One region of the Acinetobacter sp. UBA5934 genome, then DNA from elsewhere that is predicted to be linked to it. Evidence: predicted binding sites of a transcription regulator. Region 1 holds the regulator's gene; the other holds the start of a gene.
What was found. Region 1 encodes PhoB, which activates phosphate uptake and scavenging genes when phosphate is short. Its sites were predicted from a motif close to TGTCATNAANCTGTCATAA; they were not measured.

Region 1 (5,036 bases):
TGTCCAGTTCCTGACGTAAGGATTCAGTAAAACCACGTACCGCAAATTTGGTCGCGTTATAAGCAGACTGGGTCGGCTGTGCGGTTAAACCAAACAGGCTGGAAATATTGATAATATGCCCTTCACCCGATTTCTTGATTAAAGGCAAAAACTCTTTGGTGCCATAGACCACGCCCCAAAAATTAATATTCACAATCCATTCCAGTTCTTCGTAAGAAGCGCCTTCTACGGTTGAACCCAATGCCACACCGGCATTGTTAAAAATCATGTTGACTGAGCCATGATCCTTCACGGTTTCAGCAGCCCAGTCGCGTACCTCTTCAAGTTTGGCCACATTGACTTTTTTCGTCGTTACACGGACGTGACTGTCTTTGACCAGTTCAACCGTGTTTGCCAAACCCTGTTCATTCACATCACTTAAGGATAAATGACAGCCCTGTTTCGCTAAAAGTACCGCCAATTGCTGACCAATACCCGAGCCCGCGCCGGTAATTGCTGCGACCTTATTTTTAAAATTTTTCATGACCCATCCTTATTCAGTTTTCTGCCTCATTCGCCTAAACATCTCGATTGTTTTTCTGCTGCGTTGAGGTGCAGTTCATTCATCCAATATAATTTTGACAATAATCATTGTCAATATAATATATGACCAATGCTAAAATCAAAGACCATTCATCTATTTACAGCATAGGTCTACAGACAAATTCTTGTTAACATAGCTCAAAATCTCGATTTCATTTGGCACATCACCTTTATGACTGAACCACAGCAAAATCTTGAACAACAACAAAATAAGCCGTTAAAAAGCAAAGAACGTCAATTTAAAGGCCTGTCTTTAACTGAACGTAAACAGGCACGTCGGGAAAAGCTGATTGAAGCCGGGATAGAAGCGTATGGCTCACAGGGTTTTTTTGCAGTGACGGTGAAAGACATTTGTAATGAAGCCAAACTTACTGAACGTTATTTCTATGAATCTTTTAAGAAAAGTGATGAACTGTTTCAAACCATCTTCTTAAAATTGATTGATCAATTGCAGCATAATGTCATGCAGGCGATCATGCAGGCCTCGACTGATCCGCGGAAAATGATCGAAGCCGGTTTAACTGCTCTGCTCACTACCTTAAAAGATAATCCGGGTATGGCCCGCATTATTTATATCGATGCCATGCTGGTTCAAGAGCTGCATAATCAGGCCACCATTCATGAAACCATGTTGCGTTTTGACCGCATGATTCATGCCTTTGTCATGTTAATGATGCCGCATATTGACCGTTCTGAACGGGAAATTTCACTCGTCGCAACCGGACTGAATGGTTATGTTACGCAAATTGCCATTCGCTGGGTGGTCAGTGGCTTTAAGCAATCGATGCAAGAGGTTTTGTCATCTTGCAGTATTGTTTTTCTGTCTTTGCTGGATACTTTTTCAGAAAAAGAAAAAATATTGAAAAAAGAAAGCTCTTCCTGATTTAAAGCTTAAAACCTATACAATGCGTTGAATTCATTAAATTTAGATCACTGATTTTTCTAAAATTGTTTATATTGCAGTATAAAAATTGTCACAATTTTTTGCGAAATTCGCCAGAGCAACCTCTTTTGCAATGATACTGTCATAATTAATCTTTGTAATAAGCCTGTCATAAATAAAAAACGGTTCACCGTTAACATCAAATAGGATATTGCGTTGTGAAAGATGACTATATATTAATCGTCGATGACGAACTTCCCATTCGAGAGATGATCCATACATCTTTAGACATGGCAGGCTTTCAATGCTTACAGGCCGAAGATGCAAAACAGGCTCACCAGATGATTGTGGATCAACGTCCTGCGCTTATTTTATTGGATTGGATGTTACCGGGTGGCGTTAGTGGGGTCGATTTGTGCCGCCGCTTGAAACGCGATGAAACCCTGTCTGAAATTCCAGTTATTATGTTGACGGCTCGCGGTGAGGAAGATCATAAAGTTCAAGGTCTGGATGCCGGTGCTGACGACTACATGACCAAGCCTTTTTCTACCCGGGAACTGGTTTCACGTATTAAGGCGGTGCTTCGCCGTGCCAATGCCTTGAGTGGCGAAAAAACCATTGATGCTAATGGTCTGATACTGGATCCGGTTAGTCAGCGCGTCAGTCATGGTCAAAATATTTTAGAAATGGGACCGACTGAATACCGTTTGCTGGCATTCTTCATGACCCATCCGGAACGGGCCTATACCCGCGCTCAATTGCTGGATCAGGTTTGGGGTGGTAACGTATATATTGAAGACCGTACCATTGACGTACATATTCGCCGGTTGCGCAAAGTGCTAGAGCCTTTTGGCGCAGACCGCTATGTACAAACCGTTCGTGGCACAGGTTATCGTTTTTCTACTCGCGCAGATGTCGCATTAGGTTAGTCGTTTTCTAGGTAAACCGTGTTTTATGTATGAACCCTACCCCATCCCTGAACTTGCACGAGAACATAAACGATTCCGTTACAGCAGTTTATGGACTTTTGCCAAACAAGATTTACGTCTGCTGGCCTTTTTACTGCTCATTGCAGGTTTAATTGGCCTAGGGATTGGGTATTTCTGGGTTTTTATCCTCATTGCCTTCGCAACATTTTTTATTCTGCAATTACGTTCACTGTATTTGGTCAATGAATGGATTTCCAATCGTCCTTATGATGTTCCGCCCAATCTGGATGGCATCTGGGGCGCATTGCTGTTCAACGTCTACCGTTCCCAGCGTCAGGAACGTATTGTACAGGCGGAAATGGTCGGCCTGATTGATCGCGCGCAATCGTCACTGGTAGCGCTGGCTGAAGCAGTGGTGCTGATTGATGAACTGCATCAGATTGAATGGTGGAATCCGGCTGCAGAAAAATTACTCGGTATTCAACCGCTAGACCGTGGTCGCAATATTTTAACCCTGCTTCGTCAGCCGAATTTTATTGAATATTTTAACAATATTGACCAAGCACCCGATGGTCTGAAAATGAAATCTTCCGCCTTTGAAGACCATTATGTACAAGTCAAAATGACCCGTTTTGGGGGCGAAAGCCGGCTGCTGGTGGCTTATAACGTGACCCGGATGCATAACCTGGAACAAATGCGTAAGGACTTTGTCGACAACATTTCCCATGAATTACGCACACCGCTTACAGTCCTCAGTGGTTATATTGAAACCTTTACCGATCAGGAAGATTTGAATCCGCGCTGGAAACGTGCCTTTGATCAGATGCAGGCGCAAACCAAACGCATGAATGCCCTGGTCAATGATTTATTGCTGTTGTCACGTCTGGAAAATGACAAAAAAATTGCTAAAAATCAGATTATTGAAATGCCAAGCCTGATGAACCAGCTGTTTGATGATGCACAGGCATATAACGTGGACTATCACCATACCCTGAATCTGGATATCGACAGTCATTGCGACCTGATTGGTTCAGACATGGAACTGGCCAGTGCCTTTAGCAACCTGATTACCAATGCCATTAAATACACCCCTAAGGGTGGCACCATCACCATGGGTTGGCATGATGATGGTGAACACGGCATCTTTACCGTTGAAGATACCGGGATCGGGATTGACCCCAAACATTTGCCGCGCTTAACCGAACGCTTCTATCGGGTAGATAGCGCGCGCAGCCGTCAAACCGGGGGAACCGGCTTAGGTCTGGCGATTGTTAAACATGTGTTGATGCAGCACGGCGCGCATTTGGAAATTGAATCCAAAGAAAATGAAGGCTCGACCTTTAAAGTGATTTTCCCGAAAGAACGCCTGTACAAACCAAACTAAACACTCCCCGGTTCAGCCTCATTTTACCCATCTACCTGGCTGGATTAAGCCAGGTTTTGTTCCTTAAACTTGGCGCGCTGAAAGGCAGGACGTTCTTCAAGGCGCTTGAGATACTTGGCGATATTCGGATATGAACCCGAGGTTCTGGACTGAATGGCATCGAGCGGAAACCACATCTGAATATCAGCAAAAGAAAATGACCCGGCAAAATACTCATGTTTGGATAAGTAATCTTCCAGGTAAGCAATATGGTCTTTTAAGCGCGGATGAATAAATCCTGCCTTCACCCCGGCCGTAATTTTGTGTGCGACCGGCTTAATCAGCCAAGGCACATTTTTGGGCACATTGCTCATCACCAGTTGCATCACCAATAAAGGCATTAATGAACCTTCGGCATAGTGCATCCAGTAGCGGTATTGTTGCTGATCTTTTTTGGCCTTCGGTTTAAATTTCTGCGCTGTATCATAGCTTTCTTGCAGATGTTGCAAAATCACCGCCGATTCAACAATAGTCTGCTCTTCATCGGTCAAGATGGGTGCTTTAGCCAAAGGATGAACCAGTTTTAATTCAGGCGGTGCAGCCATTGTAGGCAGACGTTTATAAAATTTGACTTGGTAATCTTGAGCCAGCTCTTCTAAAGCCCATAAAATTCTAAAAGAACGCGATTGATCTAAATGGTGCAGTGTAATCATTATCTGTTGATTCCTATTTTTATATTTTGCTTATGACCGGTTATGTTAAAAAAATGACATTCCTTTGCTCATAATGTCAGCTGTATCGGGTCACGTATTTAAAGCAGCACCGTGTTAATTTCCAGACTGCGTAACAGTGTCTTGGTCACTGGTGTTTTACTGCTGATGTCTAAAACTTTTTGCTGTAGCTCATCCGATAAGGGCTGAGCAAAAGACAAGCGACGTTCAATCCATTCTTTGCCTTCCTTATTAGCATTAAAATCGGCTTCTACTGAAAACTGACCAAGCTCGATGCCTTTATGACGGGCATACATACGCAAGGTAATCATGGTACAAGAAATCAGGCCTGAACAAATAAAATCATAAGGTGCAGGACCTTGATCCTGCCCGCCAAAGGATTCGGGTTTGTCAGTAATAAACTGGTGTTTTCCACTTTTCACTTCGCCTGACCAAGGTTCAGCCAGGCTCTGTACTTCTGCATTTGCAATAATTGCCATATTCACAAAATCCTGAATTTTATCGTTATTTTGAAGCACGCATTTTATCGGGGAATGCCGGTGCTTCCA
Region 2 (5,036 bases), on a different contig from region 1:
TTCGATCAATCCACTCATAGGTTAGTAGCACCAGCAATGATTCAAGTTAAAAATAGAATGGCTAAACACAAAAGCAAACTCAAAAACCTGTCAACGACTTTATTCAATTCAAAATCACTGGTTCTATCGCAAACTACGCCTTATGAAGTCATTGCTGAGTATAAACAAACCCGTGTGCGCTATTACGCCTCACCCGATAAACAATATAAAGAACCCTTAGTCTTTGTTGCTCCACTTGCGATTAACATGGCCATTTACGACCTGTACCCATATCGCTCACTGGTAAAACATTTTCAACATAGTGGCTTTGATGTCTATTTAGTCGAATGGGGTCAATACAGCTATAAAGATCGCTTTCTGAATTTCATGTCATTTATTGACGATGCCATTCCCCACTGCATTGCCCAAATTCGTCAGCATTCCAGCAGTGATGAAATTTCACTGCATGGCTGGAGCATGGCCGGTGTCTTTGTCATGCTATATACCGCCCTGCAACAACCCAATTTTGTCAAAAACCTGATTGTCCTGGGTAGTCCGGTAGACAGTCATGCATCGGGGCGTACCGGTAAACTGTTTCAAAAGGTCAATCAACTGATTGCCAAAAATAAAGTGCTGCAAAACAAGATCTATTCTGAAGCCTTGCCAAAATCTCTCATCCATACCCCAGGATTACTGAATACTTTTGGCTTTAAAATTATTGATCCAATGGGATGGGTACAAAGCCAAAAGCAGTTTTTAGCCAACCTTGATAACCTGCAAGCCTTATACGAACATGCCACCATGGGCAACTTCCTGAATCGTATGATTGACTACCCAGGCGGTATCAATCAGGACATGATTTTTAATGTCTGGCTACAAAATCCGCTCAAAAACGGCGTTATCAAATTACAAGATAAGAATATCGAATTAAAAAATATAGCGTGTTCCTTATTGGTCGGTGCGGGCCGCAGCGATCAGATTGTTTCTGAAAATGCCGTTAAGCCTTTAATTGAATTGACAAATAGTAAGGATGTCACGTTTACTCTTATCCCCGGTGGTCATTTAGGACTGATGTCCAGCCAGTCTAGTGCTAACGAATTTTGGCCTTTTATGACCACCTGGCTTAAACAGCGATCGAGCAAAATATAAAGGACACATCATGATTCAGTCAGTTGCATTTATCGGCTTAGGTGCTATGGGTTACCGTATGGCAGCACATTTACCTCAACATTTCGGTACAGTCTATGTCTGGAACCGTAATTTCGAAAAAGCTAAACAACATGCAGCTGAATTTGGTACGCAAGCGGTCGAACTCGAACAGGCAGTTCAGGCCGATATAATTTTTTCATGCCTGCCAACCAGCCAGGATGTAGAAGAGCTGATTAACGGCATAAGCATCAAATCTGGCGCAGTCTGGGTGGATTGCACCAGCGGTGTACCCGAATCAGCCATAAAACTTAGCCAGAAGTTAAAAGCGCTGGATGTAGATTTTCTGGATGCACCGGTCAGTGGTCAAACCATTGGCGCCGAAAATGGTACCTTAACGGTCATGATTGGCGGTGACGCTGCTGCTTTTGAAAAAGCCTTTCCAGCCATTCAGGCCTTCGGCAAGCTGATTAAACATGTTGGTGCATCAGGCGCAGGATTTGCAGTGAAAGCGGTCAACAATATGTTATTGGCAGTCAATCTTTGTTCAGTCGCTGAAGGTTTCACCACCTTAAAAGCACATGGCGTAAATTTGCATGAAGCTTTAGACTGTATTAATGCCTCAAGCGGTAAAAGTGGCGTCACAGAAACCGTATTGCCACAACGGGTGTTAAACCGTAGCTTTCCACTCACTTTTGCTCTACCGTTATTGGCCAAGGATACGGGTATTGCCCTGGATCTGGTGCGTGATGCTAAACTGTCAGCTCCGGTGATTGCCTTAACGCAAAGCCTGATTCAGTCAGCCAGCAATTTAGCAGAAAAAGACAGTGACTTTTCTAGCGCTGTAAAAATGTATGAATCATGGAGTAAAATTACACTTGAGTAATAACTCGCCATTGAATAATGATAATTAAACCTAATATTGTGATGATGTGTCATACACAATGTTCCAACAGAGGAAAACCTCATGATTAAGTTTACTGTTGCAATGTTTGCAAGTTTTGCAACTTTGCTTGGGGCAACGGCATTTGCCGCAACGGCCGAGCAAGAATGTCAAAAGTTGAAAAATGACCATGATGTCATTTATGCTTCTAAAGGTTTTTGCTTTAAAGATCCTGAAGCCAAGGCGAAGTATGGTAATGATAACTGCTATACAACCAAGCCAAAATTTTCAGAAAAAGAGCAACAACGACTTGACGCCATCAAAGATCGTCAGAAAGAATTGAGCTGTAAATAATTACAGCTCTTCATTTTCTTTCTAAGGACTCGCTATGCTTTACGATGATCAAAATATTTTTGCACGAATTATTCGCAACGAACTTCCTGCAATTAAAGTGTATGAAGACGAACAGGTCCTCGCTTTTATGGACATCATGCCACAAGCTGAAGGTCATACTCTGGTCATCCCGAAAACACCTGCAGTGACCTTGCTTGATCTGCCACCTGATGCAGCGGCCTATACCATTCAAATTGTGCAAAAAGTTGCTCAAGCGATGAAAGTAGCACTCGATGTTCAAGGAATTGTATTGATGCAACTGTCAGGTGCATCTGCTGGGCAAACGGTTCCGCATGTACATTTCCACTTGATTCCAAGTTCAGTGCATGAACTCGGAAAACATGCCTTAAATATGGGCGACCAGGAAAAAATTAAAGCCCTGGCGGAAAGAATTAAAGCTGAACTTTAAAATTCACTATAATTTTAACTTGTCAAAAATGGAGCTTCGGCTCCATTTTTTTATCTCTGCGATTAAACCAATCTATCTTACGACTTTTAATTAAAAATTAAATAATTGAAAAACAATAATAATTATTAATTTACTTAAAATTCTTCGTCATAAAACTGTCATCTAGCTTTCACTTCCCCGTCATAAAGTTTGCAGATACTGCTTAGCAAGTTGGTGAGCTTATGTAATTTTTTGTACACAAGCAAACTATAAAAAGAGTCGACAGGGCAACCGCCCCATAAAAGTGTTTTTGGAGAAACTTCGATGAAAAAATTGCTTCTCGCTGCTACCGTAGCAACCTTAAGCGTAAGTGCAGCGCAAGCAGCACCAACATTGTATGGCAAGCTCAATGTAACTTTAGATCAAATTGACAAGAATGGCTTCAAAGATGAAAGCATCACCAAATTAAACTCTAACTCTTCACGTTTCGGGATTAAGGGCGAAGAAAAACTCACTGATAAATTATCTGCCATTTATTTAGCAGAATGGGCAATTGCTACAGATGGTTCGGGTTCAGATGTCGACCTGAATGCACGTAACCGCTATATCGGGATCAAATCAGATGGGATCGCTACTTTAAAAGTAGGTAAATTTGATTCTTACTTTAAGACTGCTGCGGGCAATAACCAGGATATTTTCAACGATCACACTGAACTGGATATGACTTCAGTTTTGGCAGGTGAAGATCGTTTGAACAACGTGATTGGTTTTGAAATCGACAAAAAATTATTAGGTGGTTTAGGCTTCAACATCATGTTCCAGCAAGGTGAAGAATCTTCAACTACAGACAGTGCGACCACAGGTTATCAAGGTAGCCGTGATGGTTTCGGTGATGGCGTTTCAACATCACTGTCTTATGACAACAAAAATCTAGGCTTAGCTGCAGCTGTAGCAGGTAACTTTGGGGTGGCTTCTAAATATAGCGCTTACAGTTTATCTAACATTTATTCAGATGCCATCCGTGTGACTGGCTCGGTAGATTTAACTAAAGCAGGTGTTGATGGTCTGGTTTTCGGTGCCCTTTGGCAGACCGCCCAACCTACTGACGATTCGGTAACAACAACGGCGGGCACACCAGCGGTGGTAACATCGTATAAAGGCCTTCAAGAAGATGCGTACGGCCTTACTGCTGCTTATGTCATTCCATCTACTCCAATTAAGTTAAAAGCAGAATATATTTCTGCGACCACTCAATCGGATGGTCGTAATGACCGTAAACAAGACCTGTATGGCTTAGGTGCTGATTATCAACTTAACAAACAAGCCCGAGTCTATGGTGTTGTGGGTCAACAGAAGCGTGACTGGTTAGCCCAAGATGATACCAAAACTGTGATTGGCCTCGGTATGGAATATAACTTCTAATTTAAGCATGCATAAAAAAGACCGTTCTAAATGCGGTCTTTTTTATTTACTCACTGAAAAATATGCTCTCGGCTTTAACTGTCTTCATTATTTTAAAATAGTTCATTCATGATATTTAATTTATTGCCACAAAATAAGAATGAACCTAATTTATCCCAGTAAAAAAATACTACATAAAATAAATACGACTGTTTTAGTTGGTTTAAAAAAATAATTATAAGCATTTTAGTCGGATTTAATAATTTAAATATAAGTATTTTAGTCGGAATTAAAATTATTAATACAAAGCATTTTAGTCAACTTTAAAATCATAAAGATTTAGTTTATTTTTTAACATTATTATAATTTAAGTTATTGTTTTTAATATGTTAAATAATATATTTTTATTTTAACTGTTTAATCTATTTATTTTTAGTAATTTTTTGTTTAATAATATACATTAGGTTTTGAAAATAGGCTTATTTGCATGAGCTTAATACCCAAAGATTTCAATCAAAGATTAGTTCGAGAGATCGCAATCATATTAATAATCAAGATTGCTCTCCTACTCACGATTAAACATATCTGGTTTGATGCCCCTACTATTCCCCAAAATTTTGACAATCAAGTTGCCGAGCATATTGCTGGCAGTCCTTCCCCAATCAAGGAGACACGTTGATGATTTCTGAAAGCGTGGTCGATCTTTCGCGGTTCCAATTTGCAATGACCGCGTTGTATCACTTTATATTTGTACCTCTTACTCTTGGTCTGGCCTTTATTCTTGCCATTATGGAAACCACCTATGTGATTTCCGGTAAAGAAATTTATAAAGACATGACTAAATTC

Region 2: the regulator PhoB is predicted to act here: its motif matches at 2,956-2,974, upstream of B2Y23_RS08015 (porin).

What each region holds. Positions count from the first base shown of each region.
Region 1 covers NZ_DJDC01000085.1:24,548-29,583, forward strand. Annotated here, with positions in the region: gene B2Y23_RS06120 (SDR family NAD(P)-dependent oxidoreductase) at 1-523, opposite strand, end outside; gene B2Y23_RS06125 (TetR/AcrR family transcriptional regulator) at 755-1,465, shown strand; gene phoB (phosphate regulon transcriptional regulator PhoB) at 1,684-2,394, shown strand; gene phoR (phosphate regulon sensor histidine kinase PhoR) at 2,420-3,778, shown strand; gene B2Y23_RS06140 (glutathione S-transferase) at 3,823-4,470, opposite strand; gene B2Y23_RS06145 (OsmC family protein) at 4,569-4,967, opposite strand; gene B2Y23_RS06150 (pirin family protein) at 4,993-5,036, opposite strand, start outside.
Region 2 covers NZ_DJDC01000113.1:17,389-22,424, forward strand. Annotated here, with positions in the region: gene B2Y23_RS07995 (alpha/beta fold hydrolase) at 37-1,128, shown strand; gene B2Y23_RS08000 (NAD(P)-dependent oxidoreductase) at 1,139-2,011, shown strand; gene B2Y23_RS08005 (YARHG domain-containing protein) at 2,093-2,362, shown strand; gene B2Y23_RS08010 (HIT family protein) at 2,397-2,810, shown strand; gene B2Y23_RS08015 (porin) at 3,114-4,211, shown strand; gene cydP (cytochrome oxidase putative small subunit CydP) at 4,678-4,869, shown strand; partial or broken gene B2Y23_RS08025 (cytochrome ubiquinol oxidase subunit I) at 4,869-5,036, shown strand, end outside.